4 regions of the Synechococcus sp. PROS-7-1 genome follow, and region 3 is predicted to be linked to each of the others. Evidence: predicted binding sites of a transcription regulator. Region 3 holds the regulator's gene; each other region holds the start of a gene.
What was found. The regulator NtcA, encoded in region 3, controls nitrogen genes in cyanobacteria. The targets are predictions, from matches to a motif close to GTANCNNNNGNTAC.
Positions count from the first base shown of each region.

Region 1: a site for NtcA is predicted at 4,221-4,234, ahead of glnA (type I glutamate--ammonia ligase). Genes of this name have one in related genera too.
Region 2: a site for NtcA is predicted at 3,227-3,240, ahead of SynPROS71_RS13490 (urease accessory protein UreD). Genes of this name have one in related genera too.
Region 4: a site for NtcA is predicted at 4,152-4,165, ahead of SynPROS71_RS13545 (circularly permuted type 2 ATP-grasp protein). Genes of this name have one in related genera too.

Region 1 covers NZ_CP047945.1:1,340,972-1,348,483, reverse strand. Annotated here, with positions in the region: gene SynPROS71_RS07355 (ATP-binding protein) at 1-331, shown strand, start outside; gene SynPROS71_RS13790 (DUF6439 family protein) at 291-539, opposite strand; gene SynPROS71_RS07345 (copper-binding protein) at 856-1,173, opposite strand; gene SynPROS71_RS07340 (class I SAM-dependent methyltransferase) at 1,241-2,311, opposite strand; gene SynPROS71_RS07335 (hypothetical protein) at 2,473-2,730, shown strand; gene glnA (type I glutamate--ammonia ligase) at 2,740-4,161, opposite strand; gene SynPROS71_RS07325 (allophycocyanin subunit beta) at 4,375-4,899, shown strand; gene SynPROS71_RS07320 (alanine--glyoxylate aminotransferase family protein) at 4,997-6,193, shown strand; gene SynPROS71_RS07315 (nucleoside deaminase) at 6,135-6,608, opposite strand; gene SynPROS71_RS07310 (aminotransferase class V-fold PLP-dependent enzyme) at 6,703-7,512, shown strand, end outside.
Region 2 covers NZ_CP047945.1:2,496,662-2,504,173, reverse strand. Annotated here, with positions in the region: gene ureC (urease subunit alpha) at 1-1,565, opposite strand, end outside; gene SynPROS71_RS13500 (urease subunit beta) at 1,569-1,889, opposite strand; gene SynPROS71_RS13495 (urease subunit gamma) at 1,912-2,214, opposite strand; gene SynPROS71_RS13490 (urease accessory protein UreD) at 2,233-3,192, opposite strand; gene ureE (urease accessory protein UreE) at 3,305-3,826, shown strand; gene SynPROS71_RS13480 (urease accessory protein UreF) at 3,823-4,494, shown strand; gene ureG (urease accessory protein UreG) at 4,494-5,117, shown strand; gene urtA (urea ABC transporter substrate-binding protein) at 5,217-6,509, shown strand; gene SynPROS71_RS13465 (branched-chain amino acid ABC transporter permease) at 6,607-7,512, shown strand, end outside.
Region 3 covers NZ_CP047945.1:382,906-390,417, reverse strand. Annotated here, with positions in the region: gene SynPROS71_RS01875 (lytic transglycosylase domain-containing protein) at 1-84, shown strand, start outside; gene SynPROS71_RS01870 (hypothetical protein) at 41-511, opposite strand; gene SynPROS71_RS01865 (thioredoxin domain-containing protein) at 627-1,175, shown strand; gene thyX (FAD-dependent thymidylate synthase) at 1,225-1,950, shown strand; gene dcd (dCTP deaminase) at 1,973-2,566, opposite strand; gene SynPROS71_RS01850 (cob(I)yrinic acid a,c-diamide adenosyltransferase) at 2,566-3,174, opposite strand; gene rph (ribonuclease PH) at 3,319-4,044, shown strand; gene ntcA (global nitrogen regulator NtcA) at 4,120-4,854, shown strand; gene SynPROS71_RS01835 (DUF3084 domain-containing protein) at 4,912-6,117, shown strand; gene SynPROS71_RS01830 (resolvase) at 6,114-6,563, shown strand; gene SynPROS71_RS01825 (DUF3146 family protein) at 6,533-6,790, opposite strand; gene pth (aminoacyl-tRNA hydrolase) at 6,790-7,416, opposite strand; gene SynPROS71_RS01815 (TatA/E family twin arginine-targeting protein translocase) at 7,422-7,512, opposite strand, start outside.
Region 4 covers NZ_CP047945.1:2,508,898-2,516,409, reverse strand. Annotated here, with positions in the region: gene cobA (uroporphyrinogen-III C-methyltransferase) at 1-63, shown strand, start outside; gene SynPROS71_RS13560 (redox protein) at 289-780, shown strand; gene SynPROS71_RS13555 (transglutaminase family protein) at 768-1,667, opposite strand; gene SynPROS71_RS13550 (alpha-E domain-containing protein) at 1,652-2,635, opposite strand; gene SynPROS71_RS13545 (circularly permuted type 2 ATP-grasp protein) at 2,629-4,101, opposite strand; gene SynPROS71_RS13965 (hypothetical protein) at 4,302-4,427, shown strand; gene SynPROS71_RS13540 (sodium:solute symporter family protein) at 4,417-5,847, shown strand; gene SynPROS71_RS13535 (hypothetical protein) at 5,853-5,999, shown strand; gene SynPROS71_RS13530 (aspartate carbamoyltransferase) at 6,175-7,290, shown strand; gene asnB (asparagine synthase (glutamine-hydrolyzing)) at 7,300-7,512, shown strand, end outside.

The DNA.
Region 1 (7,512 bases), 960 kb from region 3:
ATTGCAGGAAGCCATCGTCAATGCCGTGCGTCATGGCAATGCCGGTGACCCCGGCAAATGTCTGCGCATTCGACGGATCCTCACTCCCAACTGGTTGATCTGGCAGATTCAAGATGAGGGCAATGGGCTGCCCGGTCCAGCGCGCATCGCCTGCCTCCCTGAGCAGTTGGATGCGAATCATGGACGGGGCTTATTTCTGATGCACCAATGTTTTGATGACATTCGCTGGAGCTCACGCGGTAACAGGGTGCAGCTGGCCTGTCGCCGACCTGGGCGATCTCCAAGCGCTGTTAACGGTGCGGGCAGCCGGGATCTTTCAGTTCTCGTCTGATCCATCCCAGCGCCTGTTCAGTCAGCGCTTCCACATCCCCCCTTTCTCCATTCTGGAGGAGCTGCGTAATGGCTGCCGCAAGCAGCTCAGCTCCCCGACGATCCGCATTCGACTTCAACCGGTGCCAATCGCGGTCACCAATGCTGAGTGACTGATGCAAAGCCTTGGCTTGATCCACAGCACCCTCAGGCCAGAGATTCACTGTCAACGCTGATTCCTGCGAGAAGCTCTTTCTAGTCTGAATGGGCGACGCGTAGCGGCGGTGGCCAAGCCTCACCGATTTCATCAACGGCCACTTCACCATTTGAGCCGGTTAGCAGGACTGCAGCCCCGAAACTGGGAACGATCTGATCGCGCATCCCGGCGACGGAAGCAACAGCGCCGCTTGCTCCAGCAGTGTGTTGGCGCCGACCCAGAGGGATTTCGTTGGCTGTTCACTCGAGAACGAGGTCAACGCTTCTGGACGGCTCTGCGATGGGGCGGGCCGGGACTCCTGATCGGTTGGTGGTTAGGCCAAAGTTGATTCAGGCAGCAACGAGAGATTGCTGGACGACAACCAGGGAATCGGGAGGTTCTGGAAGAGCTCCATCGAGAGGAGGAAGATCAGATGCATTGCAGTCAGCCAGCGTCTGGCCTTTGATCCATGCCTGGTGAAGGGCTCTGCGGCGACGGTCTTCCGCAAGGACAAGGCGGTCTGCGGCGGACCGGGGACTTTCGCCTGGGTGAACCGCTGTTCGCAAACAAATGCCGAAGCCATGTGCTTCAACTTGAACCTTGCCTTCCATCAACACCAGCTGAAAAGTCCAGCCTTGCAACCAGCGGATCCTGAAAGGATTCGTCATCGGCTGACCTTCAAGTGATTGCACCTTATGGGGTTCCACCACCGAAGCAAGGCTGTCTGTCAGGGAATCACTTTGTGGCGGTGTCCGGCTTGGTGGCACACCACACGCGTGCCATGAAGTGAGATTCAGCCTGCACATTGCAGAAACCAGCGTCCACCAGCCGCTGATCGATGTCATCACTGATGTAATTGCGGTAATAAGGCTCGTGAAACACCCGACGAAAATTGTCCATGGCCACATCGAACTGGGGGGAATCCTTCAACTGAACGGAGTCGGCCAGTACCAAAACCCCACCAGGTTCAAGAAGTCGATAACAGTCCTGTAGGACGGCTTGCCTGGCATCAGCGGGCATCTCGTGCATCAAAAAGACGCAGGTCAACGCCTGAAATCCACCCTGATCGAAAGGCATGCGTTCGGCGTTTCCTTGCACAAGCTGAACGAGGCTGCTGCGGCCTTGGTTCAACCACCGATTGGCTTGACGAAGGTAGGCCTCAGACAAATCGACTCCGACGAGCGTCGCTTGGGGGAGTGCAGCTCGGATCTGATGGAGCGTTCGTCCAGTTCCTGTGGCGACATCGAGGACGCGAAGGTTCGCCTGTGAGCGGTTGGAGAAGTGCTTCAGACCATTCAGCAGGAATGGAAGGATCCTGCGGCGCATTGCATCAGCGGCTCCGTTGAACAGGATGTCGACCTGGAGGTCGTAGAGCTCAGCGGAATGGTCCGAGAGATAACCATCGGTTTGATGGTGAAAGTTCTGGAGGTAGTAGTCGGGATAGAGGTCCCGATCCGAGAGATCCGGAAGATCTTGAACGTCTCTCGCTCTGCGACGTGCCCAGTTGGACGGAAGGTCAAGCCATACCCGTGGGTAGCGCTCTGCCCAGTCCAGCCATGGAATATCAAAGAGAAGCGACTGCGGATAGATCCCATGCTCGGCATCCAGCCAGTCACGGTCGTGAAGGGTGTTCAACGACTGCCTCAGAGCATCCATCATCTCGCCCGGTACGGGCTGCGTCTGCGGGACGACGTCCGGCGCCACCACCTCCATCACTTTGGTGCTCAGCTCCTTATGGACCAACCCCGCGAGGCTCCGTCCCTGCTGAAGGGTCCGATATGCAATCTCGGTGAAGCTGGGCGCCATAGCGGAGAGCCTGATCAAGCTGAATCATTCCAGTCGATCCAGGCGCTTGCCGTGGCTGTGACTGGAACTTCCAGAGAAAGATCTGTGAAGAAGAAGGGAAAAATGTAGCTGTTGCTACAGAATTAGATCATCGAGCCAAGAGTGTCGCGATGATTCACCAAATGCAATCCACAGCACCAAGCATCCAGTACTCAACCAACGTGCTGGAGCGTCGACAGCGAGCTGCTGCTGAGTATCTGGCTTGGGCAGATCACCATGCTCAGGAGGTCGCTCGCGCAGAAGCAGCCCAAGTGCAACATGAAAGTCACCTGGGGATCGATCAGCGCAGTGCCGCCGCTCAGCAGACGATTTGGGCGCGTCGAAGAATGCATGAAAAACATCTCCACGACAGCGCCATGGTTCAGCTGCGGCACCGCTAATGCCTGGATTCAGGCGTCGTAGTACATGGTGAATTCGTGGGGGTGAGGACGCTGACGGAGCTGCTGCACCTCTTCGTACTTCAAGTCGATCCAGTTATCGATGAAGTCCTTGGTGAACACGCCACCTTCCATGAGGTAGTGGTGATCAGCGTTTAGCGCCTCGAGGGCACCATTAAGAGACGCTGGCACCGTTGCGATCTCACTCAAACGCTCAGCAGAAAGCTCGAACAGGTCCACATTGGTGGGAGCCCCCGGGTCGATCTGATTCTTGATGCCATCGATGCCCGCCATCATCATGGCTGAGAAGGCCAGGTAGGGATTCGCCAGTGCGTCTCCAGAGCGGAACTCAAGGCGCTTGGCCTTGGGGTTGGGTCCTGTCAGAGGAATCCGCACTGCTGCTGAGCGATTGCCCTCCGAATAAACGAGATTGACAGGAGCTTCGAAGCCCGGCACCAAGCGCTTGTAGCTGTTGGTCGTGGGGTTGGTGAATGCCAGGAACGAAGGTGCGTGCTTCAGAATTCCGCCGATATACCAACGTGCCGTTTGAGACAGGTTGGCATCAGTGCCCTCGCCGAAGAACAGAGGTTGGCCGGCTTTCCAGAGGCTCTGATGAACGTGCATGCCGCTGCCGTTGTCGTTGAACACCGGCTTCGGCATGAACGTGGCTGTTTTGCCGTATCTCTTTGCCACGTTTCGAACAACGTATTTGTAGGTCATGGTGTTGTCCGCGGCTTGAATCAGCTCGGCGAATTTCATGCCCAGTTCGTGCTGTCCAGCACCAGCCACTTCGTGGTGGTGCTTTTCGATGGGGATCCCCAGTTGGGCCATTAACAGCAGCATCTCGGAGCGGATGTCCTGTGCCGTGTCGTTGGGTGAAACGGGGAAATAACCCTCTTTCAGCTGGATTTTGTAACCAAGATTGCCGCCTTCTTCGAGCCGTCCGGTGTTCCAGGCGGCTTCAATGGTGTCCACGCTGTAGAAGCTTCCACCCTCACTGGAGTTGTAGCGAACGTCGTCAAAGAGGAAGAATTCCGGTTCCGGCCCGAAAAAGGCCGTATCAGCAAGGCCGCTGCTGGACAAGTAAGCCAATGCTCTTTGGGCCAGTGCTCGGGGACAGCGGTCGTACGGATCGCCCGTCCTCGGGTCCTGAATCGAGCAGATCATGCTCAATGTTTTGTGGCTGTAAAACGGATCAATCCAGGCCGTTGACGGATCAGGAACCATGGCCATATCCGACGCATCGATGCTCTTCCATCCGCGGATGGAGGATCCATCAAAGGCAAGTCCTTCATTGAATGACTCTGCTTCCAGCAGATCAGAACAGATGGTGAGGTGCTGCCACTTGCCGTGGAGGTCGGTGAACTTGAGATCAATCAGCTCAATGCCTTCGTCCTTGATCTGACGGAGCACGTCCTGGGCAGTGGTAGCCATTGGCGTCAGTGATTTATGGAATAGCGCATCGAACGTAGGGATCGCTGTGCCCAGGTTTTGTATCAATCAGTACAGTTTTTCTGTCATGGGAATTCGGCCGGTCGGATTCCCAGCTTGGTAACCGTTTCTGTCAAGTTCCCGGGATCCCACGCGCTGGAAGCGTTTACGCACGAGGCTGGTGTTAGCTTCCGGCCAACGTGGCCAGGGTTCTGCATGCGCGATGCCATCACCGGATTGATCGGTCGGTACGACCAGCTCGGCCGCTACCTCGATCGTTCTGCTATCGACCGGATCGAGGACTATCTGGCTGAATCCACCATCAGGCTGAAGGCTGTTGAGTTGATCAACCGTGAAGCGGCCGATCTCGTTCGTGAAGCCAGTCAGCGCCTGTTTCAAGGGGATCCGGAATTGCTTCTTCCCGGTGGCAACGCCTACACCACGAGGCGACTTGCGGCCTGTCTTCGCGATATGGATTATTTCTTGCGTTACGCCAGTTATGCCTTGATCGCCGGAGACAGCACAATCCTGAACGAAAGAGTTCTCAACGGCTTGGACGATACGTACAAAAGCTTGGGTGTGCCGACCGGTCCGACGGTGAGAAGCATGGTTCTTCTCGCTGATGTTCTCTGCGAGCGTCTCGTTTCAGAGGGCGTTCCTACCAATAGCCTTGGCTTGGTGCGCGCTCCGTTTGAGCACATGGCTGCAGGGCTTGCTGCCAGCGACGTTCGCCAACGTTGATTGCATGAAGGAATTTCCGTTCGTTTCAAGCGGCATCGGAACAGAGCTTTCTGGCTCGAATCGCCCCGATCGATGCGTAGGCTTCGGCCATTAAATGATGGTTTCCGGCCAGCCGATGACGCACTCTCTTCCCCAGGTTGAATCGCGCCATCGCAGATCCGTTGGCCCTATCAGTACGCCTGACCGCCTTCTGTTAGGCCCAGGTCCCTCCAACGCCCATCCGACTGTTCTGTCTGCTCTGGCAAGAACGCCGATCGGCCATCTCGATCCTCTCTATGTGGATTTGATGGGTGAAGTCCAGGAGTTGCTCCGTTACGCCTGGCAGACGGACAACCGCCTCACCTTGCCCATGAGCGGCACCGGTAGTGCTGCGATGGAAGCCACATTGGCGAACACGGTGGAGCCCGGCGATCGCGTGTTGGTCGCAGTCAAGGGCTATTTCGGAAATCGCCTTGCCGACATGGCAGGCCGATACAGAGCTGATGTTCGTGTCATCGAAAAACCCTGGGGTGAGGCGTTCACGCTCGATGAGTTGGCTTCTGCGCTGCAGCATCACAAGCCTGCAGTCCTGGCCATGGTGCATGCCGAAACCTCCACAGGGGTGCGCCAACCCATGGAGGGCGTTGGTGATCTCTGCCGTGAGCACGACTGTCTTCTTCTCCTTGACACAGTCACATCACTCGGAGGTGTTCCCCTTTACCTCGATGAATGGAAGGTGGATATGGCCTACAGCTGCAGCCAGAAGGGGCTGAGCTGCCCTCCAGGCTTGGGACCGTTCACCATGGGTCCTCGTGCGGAAGCCAAGCTCGCTGCCAGAAAAGACAAGGTTCCCAATTGGTATCTGGATGTTTCCCTGTTGAATCAGTACTGGGGGAGTGACAGGGTCTATCACCACACGGCGCCGGTGAACATGAACTTCGGCATGCGTGAAGCCCTGCGTCTGCTTGCAGAGGAAGGTCTGGACAATGCATGGTCACGCCATCGCCGCAATGCTGAAGCGCTTTGGAACGGACTTGAATCTCTCGGCCTTGAAATGCACGTTCCCGAGGATCTACGACTGCCCACCCTCACGACTGTTCGGATTCCCGATGATGTGGATGGAAAAGCCTTTTCCTCCCACCTTCTCAACTCCCATGGCATTGAAGTTGGCGGTGGTCTTGGCGTTCTGGCAGGGAAGATCTGGAGAATTGGCCTGATGGGTTACAACTCCACTCCAGAGAATGTGAATCGTCTGCTCAATTTGTTTGAGTCAGAGCTTCCCCGTTTCCGCCAAGGCTCCTGCGTCGCTGCCTGAACCAGCCCCCCAGCAGTATCGATGCTTCCTCTTCCATGACTCCACCCACCACTCGCATGTGGTGGTGAGCTGATTCATGGTCAGCAAGATTGATCGTGCTGCCCAGTCCACCGCGCTTGCGGTCTCTGGCAGCAAAAATCACTTGTCCAACTCTGGCCTGAACGAGTGCTCCCGCACACATCGGGCATGGCTCCAGGGTCACCAGCAGGGTGCAGTGGTTCATGCGCCAATCGCCAAGCAGCCAGGCGCCCTGACGCAGCGCCATTAACTCCGCATGTCCGAGTGGGTCTCTGTGGGTTTCCCTGCGATTGGATCCGTGGCCAATGCACCGCCCTGCTTGATCGAGAAGAACAGCCGCCACAGGAATCTCTCCAGTGACACCCACGCGCTCAGCGCGATTGAGCAGCCGCTGCATCCACGCGCGCATCGCCTGTTGTGTGAGCTGAATCGGCTCCGCCCGCACGGCCGTGACTCTCCGCTTGCCATCCAATGTGCCACCAAAGGTGACAATGGTTTCTGATCGCGACTCTTTCTTGCACGGCCCCGCTCGGTCATCTTTAGAAGCATCGGAGCCATTGGCACCCTTTGCTTCACCCGATGGCCTAGACCCTCAGTTGCAGATGTTTCTGCAGGAGGCCTGCTCCCAACTTTGCGCCTGGTTTGGCACTGCCAACCAACGGTCTCCCCTGCCTTCGCTGCGTTTGCTCCCTGATGCTTTCCCTGAGACGGAAGGACTTGGAGCACAACATCTTCTGGATGATCTCCAGCAGGTCATGGATGGGGCTTACCAGCCATCACATCCTGGTGCCTTGGCCCATTTGGATCCGCCACCGAATACAGCCTCGATTGCAGCAGAGCTGATTTGTGCAGGACTGAACAACAACCTTCTGGCCGAGGAACTGTCGCCGAGTCTTTCGCAGCTGGAGCGTCAACTCTGTGGATGGTTTGCGTCCTGTCTCGACCTCCCGATGGGGTCAGGGGGCGTCGCTGCCAGCGGGGGCACGCTGAGCAACCTCACCGCGCTGGTCACAGCCCGTCATTCCCAGGGGCTGAATGCTGTTTCTGACGCTGTCGTCCTGACAAGTGAGGACGCCCATGTGTCCTTGGCCAAGGCCTGCAGGGTGATGGGACTTCATGCTGATGCTCTGCGGCGAATCCCCGTGGATGCCAATGGATGTCTGCGGCTGGATGCCCTACAAGAGGAACTCAACGGACTCGCATCTGAGCAGCGTCCATGTTTGGCCATCGTCGCCACCGCTGGAACGACAGTGCGTGGTGCGATTGACCCCTTGCGGGCAATCGCAACGCTTGCCAAGACC
Region 2 (7,512 bases), 450 kb from region 3:
ACGCTGCGGGTGTCCTTCACCGCCATGCAGGTCCGCTCTAGCCCCAGTTGGCTCTGGATGTCGGCGTCCATGGCTGCTTCGCTTACAAAGGTGAGGCAGCTGGGGGCCAGGGCCTTACCGAACGCTCCGAACATTGGCCGGCCGTGGACGGGGCTGGGGGTGGGAATTGAGGCGTTGGCATCGCCCATCTGGGCCCAGACGATCGAACCGCCCTTCACCACCAGTTCCGGGCGAATGCCGAAGAAGCCTGGCTTCCACAGCACGAGATCGGCGAGCTTGCCGGTTTCGATCGAGCCCACCTCCGTGCTGATGCCGTGGGCCAACGCCGGGTTGATCGTCACCTTGGCGATGTAGCGCTTGAGGCGATGGTTGTCGTTGCGAGCGGAGTCTTCCGGCAATGCACCGCGTTGCACCTTCATTTTGTGGGCGGTCTGAAAGGTGCGGGTGATCACCTCGCCCACGCGGCCCATGGCCTGGGAGTCGCTGGCGATGATCGAGAAGGCGCCCAGGTCGTGCAGGATGTCTTCGGCGGCGATCGTTTCGCGTCGGATCCGTGATTCGGCGAAGGCCACGTCTTCCGGGATTTTGGGATCCAGGTGGTGGCACACCATCAGCATGTCGAGGTGTTCCTCGAGCGTGTTGCGGGTGTATGGCCGGGTGGGGTTGGTGCTGCTCGGCAGCACGTTGGCTTCGCCGCAGATCTTGATGATGTCCGGGGCGTGACCCCCACCGGCACCTTCGGTGTGGAAGGTGTGGATGGTGCGTCCCTTGATGGCGGCGATCGTGTCTTCCACGAAGCCGGCTTCGTTGAGGGTGTCGGTGTGGATGCACACCTGCACATCCATGCGGTCAGCCACCGACAGGCAGGCATCGATCGTGGCCGGCGTGGTGCCCCAGTCTTCATGCAGCTTTAGGCCGCAGGCTCCTGCGCGCACCTGTTCTTCCAGGGCTTCCGGGGTGCTGGCATTGCCCTTGCCAAAGAAGCCCAGATTCACCGGCAGGCCTTCAGCGGCCTGGAGCATCCGACCGATGTGGAAGGCGCCGGGGGTGCAGGTGGTGGCGTTGGTGCCGGTGGCTGGTCCGGTGCCGCCTCCCATCAGGGTGGTGACGCCACTGGCCAGGGCCGTTTCGATCTGCTGGGGGCAGATGAAGTGGATGTGGGTGTCGATGCCACCGGCCGTGAGGATGTGACCTTCCCCGGCGATGGCTTCGGTGCCTGGACCCACCACGATCGTCACCCCTTCCTGGGTGTCGGGGTTGCCGGCTTTGCCGATGCCCACGATCCGGCCGTCTTTCAGGCCCACATCGGCTTTGACGATGCCCCACCAGTCGAGGATCAGGGCATTGGTGATCACCGTGTCGACGGCGCCCTCGGCTCGAGGGGTCTGGGACTGGCCCATGCCATCGCGGATCACCTTGCCGCCGCCGAACTTCACCTCATCGCCGTAGACGGTGTAATCCTTTTCGACTTCGAGGATCAGCTCGGTGTCGGCCAGGCGAACCCGGTCGCCGGTGGTGGGTCCGTAGGTCTCGGCGTAGGCCTGGCGGGAGATGCGGTAGGGCATGGGTCAGGCGTCGAGGGGTCCGTTGATCTGGCCGTTGAAACCGATCACCCGACGATTGCCGGCGAAGGGAATCAGGTTCACGTCGCGGCTGTCACCGGGTTCGAAGCGGATGGCGGTGCCGGCGGGGATATCGAGCCGCTGACCGCGCGCGGCGGTGCGGTCGAACCGCAGGGCAGCGTTGGCTTCTGCAAAGTGGAAGTGGGACCCCACTTGCACGGGGCGGTCGCCGCTATTGGAGACGCTCACCGTGGTGACGGGGCGGCCAGCGTTAAGTTCGATGTCGCCGGGTTCGGGCAACAGTTCACCGGGAATCAGCGGGGCCATGGCAAGGATGCAGGGTGGTGGGTCAGCGAATTGGGTCGTGCAGGGTCACGAGCTTGGTGCCATCGGGAAACACCGCTTCGATCTGCACCTCGTGAACCAGTTCGGGAATGCCGTCCATGACTTGCTCGCGGCTCAGCCAGGTCGTGCCCTCCTGCATCAGCTCTGCAACGTTCTTTCCGTCGCGGGCACCCTCCAGCACAAGGAAGCTCAGCCAAGCCACCGCTTCGGGGTGGTTGAGCCTGAGGCCACGCTTGAGTCGCCGTTCGGCCAGTAATGCCGCGGTAACAATCAGGAGCTTGTCTTTTTCCTGGGGACTGAGATGCATGGACTGGCTCGGTCGTTCTCAGTGTGTCCCTACCGCGGGCCAAGCAGTGTTCGCTATGAACGATGACGTCGGCAAAGGCTGTTCCTGCAAAGGCCAGACCCTTGGGATCTGTGGACTGCTCAAGGCGCGCAGGGCGCGGGTGCGAGCCCAGATGCGGCTGAACCAGAAGCGGGCATCGCGGCTGGACGGACCGGCATAACGGGCCACCAGGCCCTGATCCAAGCTGCTGCAGCGCAGCGTGCCTTCAAGGCCTGCGCGATCGCTGCGGACCAGCTCCAGCAGTTGCGTCAGAGCATCGCCGCTCAAGGGCATCGGTGCAGCCCACACCAGCGATCCGAACACTGGCTGTTTGTTCAGTCCGTGCTGGTCGTTGAGGGCGTCGCCCCCCAAGTCCAACCGGTCCACGATTTCCCAGCGATCGGCTTGATGAGGTTTATCACTGCGTCGGCAGATGCTCAGGGCTGAGCGCCAGCGACCCTGCTGCAGGGTTTCTCCAGCGGCGGTGCGGCCCAGCCGCACGATTTCTGCACTGAGAAAGGAGGCGTCAGCTGGTAGTTGCACCGTCAGATGCTGCTCATAGAGGGCATTCGCATAAAGCACCAGCTCCTGGGGTAGCCATTCCAGATCGCTGCTCTTCGCCAGTTTGCAGTGCACCTGTTGACGGGCCCATTGGCCTTCGGGGTAGAGGCGGCTGCGACCGATGGACCCGTAGACCTTCTGCGCGGCGACGCTGGTGATCAGGCCGCGACTGTTTGTTTTCAGGTCCAGGGCAATGCTGAGTTGGTCGCCACCCACCAGTCCTCCAGCTGTATGCAGGATTGGCAGCTCACAGCGGCCGTCTTTGCCCTGTTCAGCCCGCAGAAGCTTGAACGGGGCGCTGCAGCCCCCTTGGTGAACTGTGCCTGCGTCGCCGCGTTCGGTCTGCCGGTGTTCAAACCGCAGCTCGCAGCGGCCATGCCAGGGATCGAGGCGTTGCATTCCCCCACGCTCGGCGCTTGAGCTGCGATGACCTGTAGCAATCAACACCAAATCAACGCAGACGGCTGGGCAGGCTCAGGGTGAACGCGGAGAAGCCTTGGACGACAACGCGATGAGTGACAACGCGAGCGATCACAAACCGATCGTGTTGGAGCATCGCCAAGTGGGTGAGGCCGTTGGAGATCTTCCGCCCGACCGCCGCCTGCAATTGCCGCTCACGGCCGAAGATCGCACGGTGCTCCGTGGTCGCCGCCGTAGCCATTGTGGACGTTCTCTTTTGCTTCAGTTGCCGCGGGAGGGCGCCCTTCAGCCCGGTGATCGCTTGTTCGATCAATCCCGGAGTTGGGAGGTGGTGGTGATTGCGGCGCCGGAGCCGTTATTGCGGGTGCAGGCGGATTCAGTCTTGGAGCTCCTGCAGGCGGCGTATCACCTTGGCAACCGCCATGTGGCCCTCGAGCTTCACGACGGGGACTTGTTGTTGCTGGCGGATTCAGTGCTGGAGGCGATGTTGCGCAGCCGTGGCTTGCATGTGAGTGCCTGTGAGCGTCCGTTTGTTCCGGAGGGAGGCGCTTATGGGGGTGGTCACAGCCATGCCCACAGCCACAGCCATGCCCACAGCCATGAAACGCCATGACCTCCCTGGCGTTGCTCCAGTTGGTGAGCCCGGCTTTGCCGGTGGGAGCGTTCAGTTACTCGGAGGGGTTGGAAGTCTTGATCCAGGCCGGAGCGCTGAAGAGTGAGGCTGGTCTCGAGCAATGGTTGAGCGCCGAGCTGGAGCGAGGATCCCTGCGGTTGGAGGCTGCCGCCCTCGCCACCCTGATGGCTGACCTGGACCGATGGGTGAACGGCGCTGATCAGTCGGCCCGACTTCGTTTGCTGGATCTGGATGGTTGGCTGCTGGCCACACGTGAAGCTGCGGAAGTGCGAGCTCAACAACGTCAGATGGGGGGGTCTCTACTGCAGCTGTTGGCTGACATGGGCCATCCACTGACAGAACCACTCCCCCTGGCTTGGCCGGCGGCATGGGCTTGGGCGGCACTGTCGTTGGGGGTGTCGGAGGCTGACACGGTGGAGGGCTACCTCTACAGCTGGGTCGCCAATCAGCTCAGTGCGGCCGTGCGCCTGTTGCCTTTGGGTCCGACCAGGGCTCAGGTGCTTCAGCACCGTCTGTTGCCACGGATCGCAGCTGAGGCCCAAGAGCTCCTCGCTGCTGATCCACGAACCTTATGGTCAGCGGGTGTGGGGGCATCGCTGGCGCAGCTGTCCCATGCTGAGTTGTATTCCCGTTTATTCCGAAGCTGATGGGGAGCAAGTTACGTCTGGGTGTGGCTGGGCCGGTGGGGTCCGGCAAAACCGCTCTTGTGGAGGCGCTTTGCCGGCGACTGCGGGATCAACTGCAGTTGGCGGTGGTCACCAATGACATCTACACCCAGGAAGATGCTCAATTCTTGACGCACGCCGGAGCTTTGGAGCCGTCAAGGATCCGCGGCGTAGAGACCGGTGGCTGTCCGCACACGGCCATACGGGAGGACTGTTCCATCAACAGGGCGGCGGTGGCGGAGTTGGAAGCTCAGTTCCCAGGTCTGGATCTGGTGTTGGTTGAGAGCGGCGGCGACAATCTGGCGGCCAGCTTCAGTCCGGAGCTGGTTGATCTCTGTCTTTATGTGATTGACGTGGCCGCAGGCGACAAGATCCCGCGCAAGGGCGGCCCCGGGATCACGCGGTCGGATTTGCTGGTGATCAACAAGATTGACCTGGCGCCTCTGGTGGGAGCTGACCTGGCCGTGATGGAGCGCGACACCCTGCGCATGCGCGGCGATCGCCCCTGGTGCTTTACCAATCTGCACAGCGGTGAGGGGCTGGATTCGGTGGTGGCGTTTGTGTTGCGACAACTACCAAATGTTGAGTCGATTTCCTCGTCTTGAGGGCTGATTGGTCTGTCTGGTAGCCAGTGCTACCGGTCAAGGTTCGCCTCGCTGGGAGTGTCGTTGCGCTAACGCACCAGTCAGCACTCTTAATTCACCATGTCTCAACCGTTGTCAAAACGCATTTTGATCAGCCTGGCGGCGGCCTCTCTTGGCTTGACAGTCACGGCTTGTGGTGGTGGTGATCAAGCCTCCAGCGTCGAGTACGACGACACCGTGAAGGTTGGCATTCTTCATTCCCTCACGGGCACGATGGCTATTTCCGAGTCCACCCTTGTGGATACCGAGAAAATGGCCATTGATGAGATCAACGCTGCAGGTGGCGTTGAGGTCGATGGTAAAAAGTACAAAATCGAGTACATCGTTGAAGACGGTGCTTCTGATTGGCCCACCTTTGCCGAAAAGTCCAAAAAACTGATCGACCAGGACAAGGTGCCTGTGGTTTTCGGCGGTTGGACTTCGGCCAGCCGGAAGGCCATGCTTCCCGTTTACGAATCGAAGGACGCCTTCCTTTACTACCCAATTCAGTATGAGGGCCAGGAGTGTTCCAAAAATATTTTTTATACTGGTGCAACTCCGAACCAGCAGTCGGAGCCTGCGACGTTCTTTATGTACAAGAACTCGCCCGCCGCTGGTAAGCCCTTCTTCCTTGTGGGTTCGGATTACGTCTTCCCCCGTACTTCTAACACCATCACCAAAGAGCAACTTAAGTCGCTCGGCGGCGAAGTGGTCGGTGAGGACTACCTGCCCCTGGGCAACACCGAGGTGGCTCCGATCATCGCCAAGATCAAGGAGGCCCTGCCTGATGGTGGTGTGATCATCAACACCCTCAACGGTGACCAGAACGTCGCCTTCTTCAAGCAGATCCAGGACGCTGGCATCACCCCTGCCAATGGCTACTACGTGATGAGCTACTCCATCGCGGAGGAAGAGATCAGCACGATTGGACCTGAGTTCCTGGAGGGCCATTACGGTGCTTGGAACTACATGATGTCCATCGATACTCCTGCTTCCAAGAAGTTCGCTGCTGACTTCAAGGCCAAGTACGGTGACGATCGTGTGGTGGCTGACCCGCAGGAGTCCGCTTACAACATGGTTTATCTATGGAAGAAAGCTGTCGAGAAGGCCGGAACCTTTGACGACGACAAAGTCCGTGAGGCTCTGGTCGGAATCAAGTTCGATGCTCCCCAGGGACCGATCGAAGTTCGCCCGAACCACCACATCTCCCAGATTGTGCGCATCGGCGAGATCACTTCGGATGGTCAGTTCAAAATCATCGAGGAATCGGATTCTCCGATCGACCCTCAAACTTGGAACCAGTTCGAGCCCACTTCCAAAGGATTTGCTTGCGACTGGACCGATCCCAGCAAAGGTGAAAAATACAAGCTCTGATGGCTCATTGAGTTCCTAAAGGCTGAATGCTTACTGGAGGAGTCCCTGCTGGGATTCCTCCTTATCTGTTGCTCTAATCGCTTAGTTATCAATTTTCGTGCAACTGCTATTTGAGAGCCTGTTCAACGGTGTGGCCATCGGCTCTGTGCTCCTGGTGGCTGCCCTCGGATTGGCGATCGTTTTTGGTCTGATGGGTGTGATCAATCTCGCGCATGGCGAGCTGATCATGCTTGGGGCTTACACCACTTATGTGGTTCAGCTGATCTTCAAGCTGCCTGTATTTCAGCCCATTTATGACACCTACGTTCTGGTGGCGATTCCGCTGGCCTTCATCACAAGTGGCGTGGTGGGCATCCTTTTGGAACGCACCGTGATTCGCCGCCTCTACGGCAATCCCCTCGAAACACTGTTGGCCACCTGGGGCGTCAGCTTGATCTTGCAGCAGTTCGTGCGCAGTGTGCCACTGGCTCAGGCAGCTGGTGCGGTGCTTGCTCTTGTGCTTGGTTTTTCGTTGCCCTTGTTGCTTCCCAAGGCTCTGTTGCAAGGCTCCCGAGCTCGTTGGATGCGCGCTGGCAGCTGGGGTGTTTCGGCTCTTGTTGGCGTGGTGTTTGCCAATGGATTGGCTTCTCAGGTCAGTCGGATCGCGCGTGCCACTTCCCGCAATGTGGATGTAACGGCACCCAAATGGATGCGCGGCGGGCTGGAGTTCGCCGATCTGACCTTCCCCGTGCCTCGTCTGGTGATCATCGTGATCACGGTGGTGGCCGTGGTCGGCGTGACCTGGTTCCTCAACCGCAGCGTCTGGGGCATGCGCATTCGTGCCGTGACTCAGAACCGAGAGATGAGTGATTGCCTTGGTATTCCCACCGACACCGTCGACGTGCTCACCTTCGGAATCGGTTCGGGGTTGGCTGGCGTTGCTGGTGTGGCGGTGTCATTACTCGGTTCAGTCGGCCCGAATGTGGGGACCTCCTACATCGTGGGCTGCTTCATGGTCGTGGTG
Region 3 (7,512 bases):
CTCTACACCAAAAAGGTGCTTGGAAATCTCTGGGCTTATCTCAAACCGGACTGGGAAGGTCGTGACCGATCCAGATCCCGCTGATCACAATCAAGGCCAGCCAAAAGGCTGTGATCTGGGGAGCCGGCACCACCTTGATCCTGGTGAGATCCAGCCGAGCCAGGAGGGTGGCAGACGCCAGAATCAACACATCAGAGAGCAGGCTGAGACTGAGCACATACAAGCCGACGGTGATCACCAAGGTGAGCGTGACCACCAGGCTGAGCACCCGACTGGAGGCCATCAGCAAGGAGAGTTGACGCAGCAGCAGATCCGGCATGGTGCAGATCACCACCACCACGAACGCCTGAATCAGCTCGATCGTCCAGAACACGTGGACACTCATCTGATGGGCCTTCGAAAGCCAGGCTTCCTGTATGGCCCAGTGGTGACCGAGAAATAGGGACACACCGAAGAGCACCAGAAGCGAAGGAGCTCTGAGGGGCAGCAGCAGAAAGCGCAGAAGAGGCATCAGCGTGGCGGGGTTCCCTGATGGATAGACCGGATAGCGATGCAGAATCCGCGACTAAACGCTAGCAACAGCAACTGGTTTGTCCTGTCAAGATGAGGTTTGATCCCTCTCCTGGATGACTGGCACTCCCGAGAGCACAAGCCTCACATCCCTGCAGAAAGGTCTTCTGCTCGTCTCGGCCATTGCGTTAGCCGTCAGTCTGTTTCTGGTGCGCAACGGAGGGATGGCGGAATCACCCCTCGACCAGCTGGCCCGTCGCTCGCTGGCGCCAGAGGTTGCTCTCAGCAATGGACGACCCACAATCCTGGAGTTCTACGCCGATTGGTGCGAGGTCTGCCGGGAGATGGCTCCCGCGATGCTGGCGATGGAAAACGCCCACGCAGGCGAACTCGATGTGGTGCTCGTGAACATCGACAACCCTCGCTGGCTTGACCTCACGGATCGCTACGACGTGACGGGCATCCCCCAGCTCAACCTCTTCGCTGCTGATGGAGAGCTGCGGGGGCGCTCGATTGGTGGTCGCACGGAAAGCGAACTGAACACACTGGCCGCCGCGCTGGTAACGAATGCAGCCTTGCCAACGCTGACGGGAGTTGGAACGACCAGCCCCTTGCCCGAGCCGACCACGATGGATTCGGCCGCTGGCCCGCGCAGCCATTCCTAAGCAAACCGGGCATGATCACCACACGCCTGTTACCCAATCCGACGTGACCATGGATCCCCGCTTCCGCGTCGACCTGATTGCTGCAACGCCGAACCCGCAGCAGTGCGTGTATGCCGGCATGCATCAGGACTACAGCGAGGGCTTTGTGGCTGCCGACCGCGCCGACTGGCCTGACGAAACCAAAGCCGGCGAGATCTGCGTGAAGCGTCTCCTAGCGGGAGAGCGCGGTCACTACGGTCCGCTCGAACACGCCCAGATCGTGCTCAATGTGGGCTGGTTTCCCCACTCGGTGATGCAGCAGGCCCGCACCCACCGGGTGGGGGTGAGCTTCGATGTGCAGTCGATGCGCTACACGGGCGAGCGCATTGCCAGAGCGGCCGATGGCGACCTGGATCTAGAGGATGTTTTCTACCTCAGGCCAGTGGGGGATTACAGCGATCGCCAAGGCAAGAAATACACCTACAGCGAGGCGATGCGGTCGCAGGATCTGCAGCTTTGCAGGCAGGCGGCCGAGCGCTATCGGGATCTACTGCGCGCCGGCTTCGCTGAGGAACATGCCCGGGGCATTCTTCCCTTTGATTACCGCCAGCACTTCGTGGTGAGCTTCAGCCTGCGAGCCTTCCTGCACTTCATGGACCTCCGCGCCAAGCTCGATGCTCAGCAGGAGATCCGCGAACTGTGCGACCTGATGTGGCCGCACCTGCAGCAATGGGCTCCTGAGTTTGCGGCCTGGTACGAGAAGAGCCGACTTCATAAAGCCAGGCTGGCGCCCTGAAATCAGGTCACCTCACAAGCTTTCAAACCTTGGCAAGGGTGACCCTCTCGGGCTGATGTTGATACTTGCCCTGGCGATCGCTGTAGGTGGTGTCACAGGGGTCACCTTCAAAAAACAGCAGCTGGCAGATGCCTTCATTGGCGTAAATACGACAATCAGCCCCTGAGCTGTTGCTGAACTCCAGGGTGAGGTGCCCTTCCCAGCTCGCTTCCGCGGGCGTGGTGTTCACGATGATGCCCAAGCGGGCATAGGTGCTCTTGCCCAAGCAGATCACTGTGATGTTCGCGGGAACCTTCATCTTTTCGAGAGCCACACCCAATCCATAGGAATGAGCCGGAAGGATGAAGTAGTCGCCGTCCTCGTCGTGATGCAGTTCGGTGGGTTCCAGATTGGCGGGGTTGAACCGCTTGGGATTCATCACCGTGCCGGGCACGTGCTTGAAGATCAGGAACTCCTGCGGTGAGAGGCGCAGGTCGTAGCCGTAGGACGAACAGCCGAAACTCAACACTGGGCGAAGCTTCTGATCAGGCTCCAGATGACGCACGAGCCCAGCCTGGAAGGGCTCAAGCATTCCCTGAGCAGCTTGCTCGGTGATCCAGCGATCGTTTTTCAGCATCAGAACCCCCTGCGCAATTCCGTGACCTGATCAGCCAGAGCCATGAGTGAGTCGGGGATGGATGGCCCTGTGATGATCACATCCATCGATGCCGGACGCTGCTCCAGACGACACAGCACCTCTTGCTCATCGAGGTAGCCGAATGCAATGGCCAGACCGAGCTCATCGAGCACCAACTGATCCAGATCTCCACGCCTCAGGTGGGTGGAGCAGGCGTTCCAGATTGATTGCACAGCCTCCACAACCGCGGATTCCGCTTGAGCAGCAGGTTGAGACAGGCACTCGAGCACGGCCGGACGCATCCAGATGAGACGGTCACAAAGCGTGACGGCTGCATCAGGCCCCTGAACCACCCCTCCTTTGAGGAACTGGGCAACCATCACCCGGCTCCCCAGCCCTGCGCTGCGCAACGCCTGGCTTAACACGGTTCCGTAACTGCCGCGGTACGGGGCCGTGTGCACCTGCAGCTGTCCCTCCTGAGCCACCAAGTGCAGCGGTGGCCTCGGCTCGAGGGCAGGCAGGCCACGCAAACCGGCTTGCTCCAGCGTCCGGTGATCCGCACTGCGGACGTCTCGGGATCGATGGCTGGGGCTCAGGCTGGTTGTCATCTCGTTCGCTGGCGTCAGGGCTGGTGTCCAGACGGCCCAGCAGAGTTTGAATCTAGCGGTGCGAATCCGATCCACAAGCCCTTTGACACCATCCATGGTGTCTCCGCCCAACTGGCAGGCTCAGTCAAGCCATCGTCGCCAGGCATGAACACCATCTCCCGCAAAGACGGACGCCAAGCGTCCGAACTGAGGCCCTTCGCCGTCGAATGGAATCCCATGGGCTTCGCCCTCAGCTCCGTGATCGTTCGCACCGGCCGGACCGCTGTGCTCTGCAGCGTCTGCCGCGAAGAAGGCGTGCCACGTTGGCGCCGTGATCAGGGCCTCGGTTGGCTCAGCGCGGAATACCGGCTCCTGCCTGGCTCCACCCCCGAACGCCAGCGACGGGAATGGCTCAAGCTCTCTGGACGCACCCAGGAAATCCAACGCCTGATCGGCCGCAGCTTGCGAGCCGCACTCTCCATGGAGGCGCTGGGAGAGAACACCCTGCTTGTCGACTGTGATGTGATTCAGGCCGACGCAGGCACTCGTACCGCCTCCGTCACCGGAGCCTGGCTGGCCCTGCATCACGCCTGCGAGTCCCTCGTTCAGCAGGGGATCCTCCAAACCAATCCGGTCTGCTCCCAGGTGGCGGCTGTGTCGGTGGGACTGCTTGAGGGGGAGGCCCTGCTCGATCTGGATTACAGCGAGGATTCCCGGGCTGATGTCGATCTCAATGTGGTGATGAACGACGATGGTGACCTGCTGGAACTGCAGGGAACAGCGGAAGGGGCAGCCTTCAGCAGGCAACAACTAAACCAACTCCTCGACCGAGCGGAACCTGGGCTGAAGCAGCTAATGAAAGCCCAGAACGAGGCTTTGCTACTGCGCTGAGCCCTTCGAACCGTGTGCGTTGCTACAGGGTGAGAGTCGATCGCTCCTTAACTTCCCTGAAGCGATGTGCTGGCCATGCCCGAAGTGATCCGCGGCTTCAGTCGCACGGTGCCCCAGCCCGGTCGACCCACCAATGTGAGCCTGGCCAACGCACCCGCCCCCTCCAGCAGAACCTTGTTGGAGGTGATCCGAGATCTGGATGGCGCCAACACGGAGCTGGTGGAACGCAACAAGACCATCTTCTTTCCGGGCGATCCCGCCGAGCGCGTCTACTTAATCCGCCGAGGTGCAGTGCGCCTCTCTCGCGTTTATGAGTCAGGGGAAGAGATCACCGTGGCGCTGCTTCGAGAGAACAGCCTGTTCGGTGTGCTTTCTCTGCTGACCGGCCATCGCTCTGATCGCTTTTACCACTCAGTGGCCTTCACGAGAGTGGAAATGGTCACGGCGCCTGCCACATCGGTCCGACAGGCCATCGAAGCCGATACCTCGGTTGGACTGCTCTTGCTGCAGGGACTCTCAAGCCGAATCCTCCAAACGGAGACCATGATCGAAACACTCACCCACCGCGACATGTCGTCCCGCCTGGTGAGTTTTCTGCTGGTGCTCTGCCGCGACTTCGGCATTCCTGGGAACCAGGGGATCACGATCGATTTACGGCTGTCGCACCAAGCCATCGCCGAGGCCATTGGATCCACCCGGGTCACGATCACCCGCCTCCTCGGAGACCTACGCAATTCAGGACTTGTCGAGATTGACCGCAAAAAAATCACAGTGCTCGATCCGATCGCCCTGGCCAAACGTTTCAGCTGACCGTCGGACGGGTGAAGATAGCGGCGTTTAACCTGCACGCCCTGCAATGAATTCACTGTGACCGGCTGGTTACTGCTGCTGTCATTGCTGGTCCTCGGAGGCGTGCTCTCGACCCTGGGGGATCGCCTCGGATCCAGGGTGGGCAAGGCTCGGCTGAGCCTCTTCGGCCTGCGTCCCCGTCAGACCGCGGTGGTGATCACGGTGCTCACCGGCAGTCTGATCAGCGTCCTCTCCCTGGGCCTGATGCTTCTCGTGAGTCGGCAGTTGCGCGTTGGCCTTTTTGAACTGAATGACCTCCAGGCCAGGCTGCGCAACAGCCGGGCGGACCTGAAGTCCAGCCGGGCGGCGCAGAGACAATCCAGACAACAACTCGAGACAGCGCGCAAGGATGAGATCGAAGCGCGCAGACGCCTGGAAGAAGCGCGCAAGCAAGCCAACCAGCTGAGAGAAACACTCAAACCCCTACAGGAGCAAACGCGCCGACTGGAAGCTGAACGACTGCGCCTGAGCCAGGACGTTCGCCAACGCGACGACGAAATCCGCAGAACCGACCGTGAGCTTGCCGCGGTGCGCAATCGCATCCGCTCCGGCGAAGCCGAGTTGAAACAGCTGGAAGGCAATCTTCTGGCCCTGCGCCGCGGCAATGTGGCCATCAGCAGTGGCCAGCCCCTCGCAACAGCCACCCTCAAGCTTGAACGTCCTGACCAGGCGCGTCAGGTGATCGACCAGGTGCTGAGAGAGGCCAATTTGCAGGCTTACCAGCAGGTTCTCCCAGGGCAAGCGCCCGACAAGCAGATCCTGTTGGTGCCCCGTCAGGACATCAAACGCCTGGAAGACGCCATCCGCAAACCAGGCACGTGGGTTGTGCTGCTGCGCTCGGCCGCCAACGTGCTGCAGGGAGAAACGGTTGTGTATGCCTTTCCTGAGGTCAGGCCGAACCTCACCATCACCCGTGATGGCGAGGTGCTTGCATCAACCGCCCTGGCCAGCGGAGAAACATCCGCGGAACAGGTCCGCAACAGGCTGAACCTGCTACTGGCCTCAACGCTGGCGGAGATTCAACGGCGCGGATCCATCAGCAAAGGATTGCAATTCGACTCCCAGGCGCTGAACGCGCTTGGACAGACCCTGATCGATCGCAGCACTGGTCGGGTTGAACTGGAAGCGGTGGCACTCGGCGGCACTGAAACAGCCGACCCCGTGGCGATTGAGATTCGGCTTCAACGCAGCTTCAAGCCCACCCCTGCGGAGGACTCTCCTTGACCCACATCGCCGCTCTGGATCCAGGCCGAAGCAAGTGCGGGCTCGTGCTCGTCGACACGGATTTGGAGGTCGTCCTTGAGGGCCAGGTCGTCCAAACAGGCTCCGTCTTGGAAACTCTGGAGCAGTGGCGCTCGCAGGCCCCTCTTGATCGCATCGTGATGGGCAACGGCACAGCCAGTGAGCACTGGAGTGAGCAGCTACCGGCGGATCTGCAGCTCACCGTTGTTGACGAACGCGGCACCACCCTTCTGGCAAGGAGTCGCTACTGGGAGCTCTGGCCTCCCAGAGGCTGGCGGCGACTGCTGCCTGAGGGATTACGCATCCCCCCCTGCGATCTCGATGCTGTTGCAGCACTGGTGATACTCGAATCTGCGCTCAACTGCCGTTTCCAATGGCCTGCGCCAGCCCCCCCACATCAGAACTTGGCTCTCACCGTGAAGCTGTAATCCCCTCCAGCCTCCAGCCGGTAATCGGACCTCACCAAAAATCGCAGCAACGCATCCTGGATCAGGGCGCGTCCGAGCGAAGGCTCAACGCTGAGCTCACCGCGGTTGAAGAACCACTGAAACTCCCAGACAAAGCCACCGGCCTGAACCTCACCTTCCAAACACTGGTCGCTGAAACTCTGGCGATGCACCCTTAGATGTGCCGTGGTGACGGGCAATGGCGCCATCAACCCGACTCACTCTGAGCAGGGGCGAGATTCAGGGCATTGATGTGATTCCCTGCCCTCTCCAATCCCTGACGCTGGATTCGTTCCAGCCCGGCGAGAACTTCGTTTAACACCTCCTTCAGCAAAGGCTCTTCCTCACGGCTGAACGGCCCCAGCACATGGGACACGGTGCGAGCCCGCCGCTCCTCAGGCGAACGCCCCGGAGCGCCAATACCAATGCGAAGACGTGCGAACTCTTGGGTGCCGAGATGCTGAATCGTGCTTTTCAAGCCGTTGTGACCGCCGGCACTGCCTTGAGCCCGCAAGCGCAGGCGTCCCAGAGGCAGGTCCATGTCATCAACGAGGACGATGACCTGTCCCAAGCTCAAACCAAACCAGTCGAGGGTGGACCGGATCGATCGGCCGCTCTCATTCATGAAGGTCTTGGGCATCAACAGGCGCAAACGATCGGGGCCGGCGCCGATATCCGCAAGATCACCCTGGAGCTTGGCCATGGGTCTGAACCGTGCATGTTCCCGCGCAGCAAGCTGCTCAAGAACCATGAACCCCACGTTGTGACGGGTCGAGGCGTAACGGTCACCCGGATTGCCAAGACCCACCACCAATCGGAGGTCGCCGGAGTTGATCACGATCAGTCAGCGCTGGCGCCTTTCGACGGCGTGGTGTCCGTCGTGGGCTCAGAAGCCTCAGGAAGCACCTCAGGCTCAGCCATGGCTTTGTTG
Region 4 (7,512 bases), 440 kb from region 3:
AAGGAGCAGATCAGCGCCTGTGCACCTGAGCCGGCGGCCGTCACCATGCCCATTCCCTTTTAATACGGATCCTGACCCAGGCTGTGGTGACGGGATAGAACTCCCGGCAACACAGTTGATGGACTGCGTTCACCAGATGTTCCTGCAGTCGATGCCACGTCGGTCGGGGGCTACGGCCCCCCAATGGGGCTATTTGGGTGGCTGAAGCGTCGCCGATGCCACCGTTTTCCTTGGCGGAGGCCAGTACAACACAGACGTAGTTGTTTGCCGTTAACGGACACATCAGGGATGTTCGAATTGCTGTCCTATGAGCGCTTCCGCGACACACCAGCGGTGCGTTTCTTTGACGTGACGGTGGAAACGTCCAACGCCCGTGATCTGGTGATTCACAGCGGGCCTGCGATCAGTCCGCCCGATGATCCAGACAGCGGTGCCTGGCAGTTCTATTTGCATCCTCATCAGGAAGACAATCTTTTAGCGGCCAGTGGTGGCCGCACTTTTTATCTGGTGAATCTGGCTTGGACGAAGCCGTTTCACATCGTGCGTCTGCAGAGCGGCGGCGACATCCTGCGCATTCCGCCCGGTACCTTCCATCGTTCGGTGTCGGACCCTGATGGGTCCGTGGTCCTCAACCAAGCGGTTCGGGAGAAAGGGGTGTCGTTGCTTCAGGAGTTCCGCGTGTACAACAGTGCACGCATTCCAGCTCTGATGGCAGTCACGTCGATCCAGGCTCCACCGCCACGTTTTCACGGGGTGGAACCCCTGGTTCAGGCAGCCTGAATCAGGGGTGTGATGGGTGCCGACAACGACTCGGACTCCACAACGGCTTCGATGGTCCAACTGAGTTCGCTTGCGGTGGCCATCGGGCCATGGAATGTGCCCTGAACGGCTGCGGTGAGATCGGGCTTCGATGAACTCGCCAGCACGATGTAGCGGGAGTTGATTTCTCCACCAGCGCTGGGATCGAATCCACGCCAGCCGGCACCGGGCAGATAGATCTCGGTCCAGGCGTGCAGGTCGTACCGCTCAGGGGCAGGCTCGGCCAGGTGGTAACCGCTGACAAACCGAGCTGGAAGGCCAACACTGCGGCAGCACTCCATCATCAACATCGCCAGATCGCGGCAGGACCCAACCCGCTCGCGCAGGGTGCGGCCCGCCGGCCAGGCCGGGCCCACATGCCGTTGGGTGTACTTCACCCGGTCCTGAATCATCTCCATCAGTTGCTGAAGAAAGGGCAGTGCCTGTTGGTTGCCTCCCATCAAGGCGTCCTGAGCCAGTTCCACCGCAGAAGGATCATGCTGTCCGTTGGGTAGCCAACCTTCCAGGGCACCCAACAGGTCGTGGTTCAACTGGCCTCTGGGATAGGGAAGCGGAGGCTCAAGGCCGTTGAAGCAATCGAGCAGGGGAGTGGCTTGCCGGGTTTCCACCAGGCTCCTGGCTTCGATCTGAAGTGAAGCGGTCGCCCCTTGGAAGCGCACACGCTCGATTGCATCACCACTGGCTGCCAACAGCTCATGGCTGTGAACAGGAACCGGTGAGATCTGCAGGGAATGCTGAATCAGTCGTTGATGGCCCTGGGCCCTGGGCCGCAGACAGAGGCGGTGTTCCCCCAGTTGAACCGGAGCCTCGTATTGATAGTTGAGACGGTGGATCAGCTGAGCGCGCATGACGGGTCTGTGGGGATGGAGCCGAAGTCGGTGGTCGTGAAGTAGCGACGGTGGATGAGTTCATGCAGCTTGTTGAGGTCGCTCTGAAGTTGATCCACGGCCTCATGCAGTCCCCGGTCAATCACTGCATCGATGCGGGTATAGCTCCACTGAGCCAACAACTGGCCGCGTAGGCACTCAAGATCATCCGGGGGGCCTGCATGGGGACCTGGCCGGATGCGCTCCAGTGTGGTGTTGATCTCCTGCAGACAGAAGCGGACCGAGCGGGGAAAAATTGGATCCAGCAGCAAGAATCGTGCCACCGATGCGGGTGTGATCGCCTGCTGAACGCTCTGTCTGTACATCTGATAAGCCCCAGCTGTGCGCAGCAGTGAGATCCACTGCAGTTCATCGAGAACCCCGCCCACCTCCGTTGGCGTTGGCAACAGCAGGAAGTACTTCACATCGAGAATGCGGGAGGTTTTGTCCGCCCGTTCGATCAGCCGCCCCAGCTGGCTAAACAGCCAGGCTTGATCACGGCTGAGGGTCACGTCCGTGATGCCATAGAAGAGCTGGCAACCGCGACGAATGCTGCGTAGCTGCTCCTGATCCGGTTCCTGCCAGAGCGCTTCACCGTCTTGAACATTCCAATAGAGGTCATTGAGCTGCTCCCACATTTCTGTGGTGATTACATCGCGGATTTGGCGAGCGTTTTCACGGGCCTTGGCGATGCAGCTCACGATGCTGTTGGGGTTGTCGCGGTCCAGCAGCAGAAAGCCAACAACATCGTTTGGACTTCCCAGTGGATAGGTTTCGTCGAAGCGTTGGCGGTCTCCATTGGCATCCACGAGGGGAAGCCAAGGCTCAGCGCTGCCCGGGGGGCAGTCCAGAGCCATGGCTTCGCTCACTTCCAGAAATCGGGAGATGTTTTCGGCCCGCTCGATATACCGGTTGATCCAGTACAGCGAATCGGCCACACGGCTCAGCACGGCACCGGCTCCGCACATTCGGCGGTGACTGTGTTGTCGCTGACCACCCAGGTGTCCTTGCAGCCGCCCCCCTGGGAGGAGTTGACCACCAAGGAACCGCGTTTCAGGGCTACACGAGTCAAGCCGCCGGGGCTGACCCAGTCGCTTTTACCCCGGAGCACGTAGGGGCGCAGATCCACATGGCAGGGGTACAGCTCCCCTTCGCTGAGGGATGGAACTGTGGAAAGCTGCAGGGTGGGCTGAGCGATGAAATTGCGCGGATGTGCCTTGATCTTCGCCGCGAAGCTCTCAATCTCCTCAGTGCTGGCATGGGGCCCGATCAACATTCCATAGCCGCCTGCTTCGGCAACAGACTTCACCACCAGTTCGTTGAGATGCTCGAGCACAAAACGGAGGTCGTCGTCCCTTGAACAGAGATAGGTGGGGACGTTGTCAATGATCGGTTCTTCGTTGAGGTAATAACGGATCATTGCCGGCACGTAGGCATAGATCAGCTTGTCGTCGGCGACCCCGCTCCCAGGGGCATTGGCGATGGCTACTCGACCGGAGCGCATGGCATCGATGAGCCCGGGGACACCGAGCATCGAATCACGCCGGAAGACGTTCGGATCGAGGAAATCGTCATCGATGCGCCGGTAGATCACATCCACAGGTTCCCTGCCGGCAGTGCTGCGCATCCAGACGCGTCCGTCCTCACAGATCAGATCGCGGCCTTCCACCAGGGCAATGCCCATTTGCTGGGCCAGATAGCTGTGCTCGAAATAGGCGCTGTTGAACACGCCGGGGGTCAGCAGCACCACCCGTGGAGCATCACTCCAAGGGGCCAGATCCTGCAGCGTGCGCAAAAGATGGGAGGGGTAATCGTCGATCGGCTGCACTGTCCGGCCCGCAAACAGGCTCGGGAACAAGCGCTTCATCACCCGGCGGTTCTCAAGGAAATAGGCCACGCCGGAGGGGCAGCGCAGGTTGTCCTCCAAGACTCTCCAGGTGCCGTCGCCATCGCGGATCAGATCCAGACCGGAGATGTGGCACCAGCGGTTCAGCGGCACGGCGATGTCCTGCATCTGGGGCCGCCAGCCCTGGGAGCTCTCCATGTCCTCGCGGGGAATCACACCATCATTGAGGATCCGTTGGGGTCCATAAACGTCCGCCAGAAACTGATCAATGGCCTCCAGGCGTTGCACCAATCCGCGCTCCAGAACGGACCATTCCTGACGGTGAATGAGTCTTGGCAGTGGATCAAAGGGAAGGATGCGTTCTCCGCCATGAAGCCCTGATCCGTTGAGTCGGAAGGTGGCTCCAAGGCGCCGCAACAGGTTGCTCGCTGATGCATGACTGCGATTCAGTTCCGCTAACCCCATGGCGCCGAGGGAGGACAGCAGTGGCTCTAGATCGGCACGGGGAGCGTACTGTTTACGGCAGAAATATTCGTCGTACCCCTGGGTTGGTCGGTACTCGGTGAACATCGCCTGAGTCATTAACAGATGCATCCAAAAACTCCAGCAGGTCCCTGCGGGTTGTGATTGCTACACATTTCGAGATTGGAGGCATCAAGCCACTGGCAGCCAGTGATTCAGGTAGCCCTGGCGACTTTGTTGTTAGTCGGTGAAAGCATGCGAACTCCGCGATTTGCTTGTCTGAGATCTGCTGAAGGGGAGGATTCGCTTTGGATGACAATCTCTGGGCTGGACTGATCTTTGCCCTCGGTGCTGTGGTGACTCTGGCCACGGTGGCGATGATCATTCAGGGTCATCTGCACTGGCGTGATCGGGGGTCGGCCGATGCCCGCTGAAGCCACACCATTTCTGGCGCCTGGCATCGCCTGGGCCCTGGTTGTGTTGTTTTCCGTGCTGTGGATCGCCCTGGGGATGACCTGGGGCCGCCGCGGTAATGGAGATGCCGACGACTACATGCTGGCGGGCCGCAACATCGGGTTGGCCTTGAGCACAGCCACCTTGATGGCGTCTTGGGTGACGGGCAACACCACACTGTTGGCCCCGGAATTCGGCTACAGAACCGGTCTTTGGGGCATGTTCAGTTATGCCCTGGCCGGTCTGGGGTTGATCCTGTTCGCGCCGCTGGCTTCACGCATCAAGCAGCTGATGCCGAATGGCCGCACCAGTGGTGATTTCATTCGGCTGCGATACGGACGTTTGGCCTGGTGGGTGTTCATGGTGATCACCGCCATTTACACGCTGGGTTTTCTGATGACCCAGGCCATGGGGGCCGGCCTGTTGCTTCAGGCGCTCTCCGGTTTTGATTATCACGTGGGCATGGTGGTGGTGATCGGTGTCGCAACGGTTTACACGCTGTTCGGCGGCATGCGGGCGGTGATTGGAACCGATTTCATCCAATCGCTCCTGATCATGGTGCTGCTGGCGGTGGTGGCGGTGCTGGCGTTTCGTCAGTTCCCGATGCCGGAGGTGCATGCCCTCTTAATCGCTGAGCATCCCGACCGTCTTGATCTCTTACTCCCCGCCGGTCTGTTGATCGCCTGGAATTCAGCCCTGTTCTCGATGGGTGAGGTCTTTCACAACAACATCTGGTGGTCACGCGTGTTCGCCAGCCGGCGCAGTGTGGTGATGACCTCTTTTGTTTTGGGGGGATTGGCCTGGATGAGTGTCCCGCTGGTGACGGGATCGATCGGTTTGGTGGCGTTGGCGCGCGAGCTGCCGCTAGAGCAGGTGAACATGGTGTTCCCGGTGATGGCAGCGGATCTCCTCGGCGCGGGTGGGGCTGCACTGGTGTTTGTGGTGGTCTTTGCCTCACTGACGTCCACCTTGGACTCCCTGTTGGCCTCCACCGCGGATCTGCTGGCTGAAGACGTTTATTTCCGTCTGCTGCGTCCCCAGGCGAGCGATGCTCAGCTCAAGCAGGCGGCACGGCAGATGGTGGTTGGCCTGGCTGTGGTCACCTTGGCCCTGTCTTGGCCGCGGCTGGACTCGCTGGCGACGGTGTTGTTCTTCACCGGTGCGTTGGTGGCTTCCACGGTCTGGCCTGTGGCTTGCGGTCTCTATTGGTCCTCCGCCAATCGTTGGGCTGCGATTGTCGCCATGCTGGCCGGCACTGCTGTGGGTCTGACGGCCTACGTTCTGATTGCTCCCTATTGCGCGGCGGTGTTCTCCGCAGCCGTTTCGGCCGTCGTGATGGCAGTGGGCAGTCGCTGGCAGCCAGAACAGTTTGATTTCAATCGTTTGCAAGAGGAGGGGTGAACGCCATGGCCAACGCGTTGCTGATCACGGTTCTGGTGGACCAACACTGGTTCTCTCTGGTCCTGGTGGGAAGTCAGGTGGCGCTCGTCTGTTCTGTGCTCGCGCTGTTATTGATTTGGTTGATTGAGTGGAGAGGCGGACGTGTCTGGTAAGTGTTCGTTTCGAACATATTTGAGGTGTTTTGTATTAACGCAAACTATTTTTTAACCCTTTTTCTAAAGAACGTCTTTCGAGCTAGACGTCCGCACTCAACTCTTGTTATCGAGAGAAGATGTGATTCACAGCACAAGCACGCGATTTTCTCGTCGGGTGTTGATGCACTTGCTTATGGCAGATCCCGGCACAGCAGTGATTGAGGAGGTATCGGCGCCTCTCCGCTTTCGGCCGATGGGTCCCGATGTGTTCGGTCATGACCAGCCTCAGGAGCTTCTGGCTGCCATCGCTGAAGATGGCGAGCCCTTGTTGGATCTGATCGACCAGCATGTTGTGTCGATGCAGGCCTTCCGACCCGAAACTCTGCTTCAGCTGTTTCGATTGGCCGCGAAATTTGAGAGCAACCCTGACCGTTACTGCCGTCACAACACGCCGCTCACCGGCAAGATCCTGATCAACGCGTTCTACGAGCCCAGCACGCGCACACGCCTCTCTTTCGATAGCGCCTGGCATCGCCTTGGCGGTGATTCGATCAACATCACCGACCGCAGCACCACCGGAATCGCCAAGGGGGAGTCGCTGGAGGATGTGGCGCACATGTTCAACAACTACGGCGACTGTGTGGTGCTGCGCGACAGCAATCCGGATGCTGTTTATGCCATGACTGCGACTCTCCGGATTCCGATCATCAATGCCGGCAATGGCATTGATGAGCATCCGACGCAGGCGATGGCGGATCTCTACACGATTTTCAAGTGGCGTCCCAGCCTGGCTTTATCAGAGGTGTCGCCCGAGGATCGGATCCGCATCGGGGTGATCGGTTTGCCGTCACGGATGCGCACTGTGCGTTCATTGCTGCGGATCCTCAGCAAATTTCCCCAGATCCTTGAGGAGGTGGTGGTGATTCATGCGGCCGGGGTTGAGTCAGAATCGCCCCTGTTTGATCCGGGTCAACTGGAAGAGCTGGAAGCGAGCGGTGTGACCATCCGCTGCAGTTCAGATCTGTCGGCTGAGATTCCCGAGCTGGATGTTGTTTATATCAACGCGATCGCCTGGGTTGGCGACAGCTATGAGGTGCATGGCGGTGGATTTTGTCTCACCCGGGATCTGCCGTTCAAGCCTGAGGCGATCGTCCTGCACCCCCTGGCCCGGGGCCCCGAGCTGAGCACCTGTTTGGATGACACGCCGCACAACTGGTATTTCAGCCAGGCGCGTGGGGCGGTGTTTCTGCGCATGGCACTGCTCACCTGCATGGTGAACCGTGCCGAGCGGGTGATGGATGTGATCTGAGGCGAACTGATGTGCGGAATCGGAGGTGTATTTCTGGCGGACCGTCGTCAGACATTGGATCGTCAGTTGTTGGTCAACATGGCGGCCATTCAGTCCCATCGCGGACCGGATGGTTTCGGTGTGGAATGCATCGACGCTGCCGGGGTCGGCTTCTGCCATGCCCGGTTGTCGATCATTGATCTGAACGAATCGCGGGCAAGGCAGCCGTTCCTCAGCGACGAC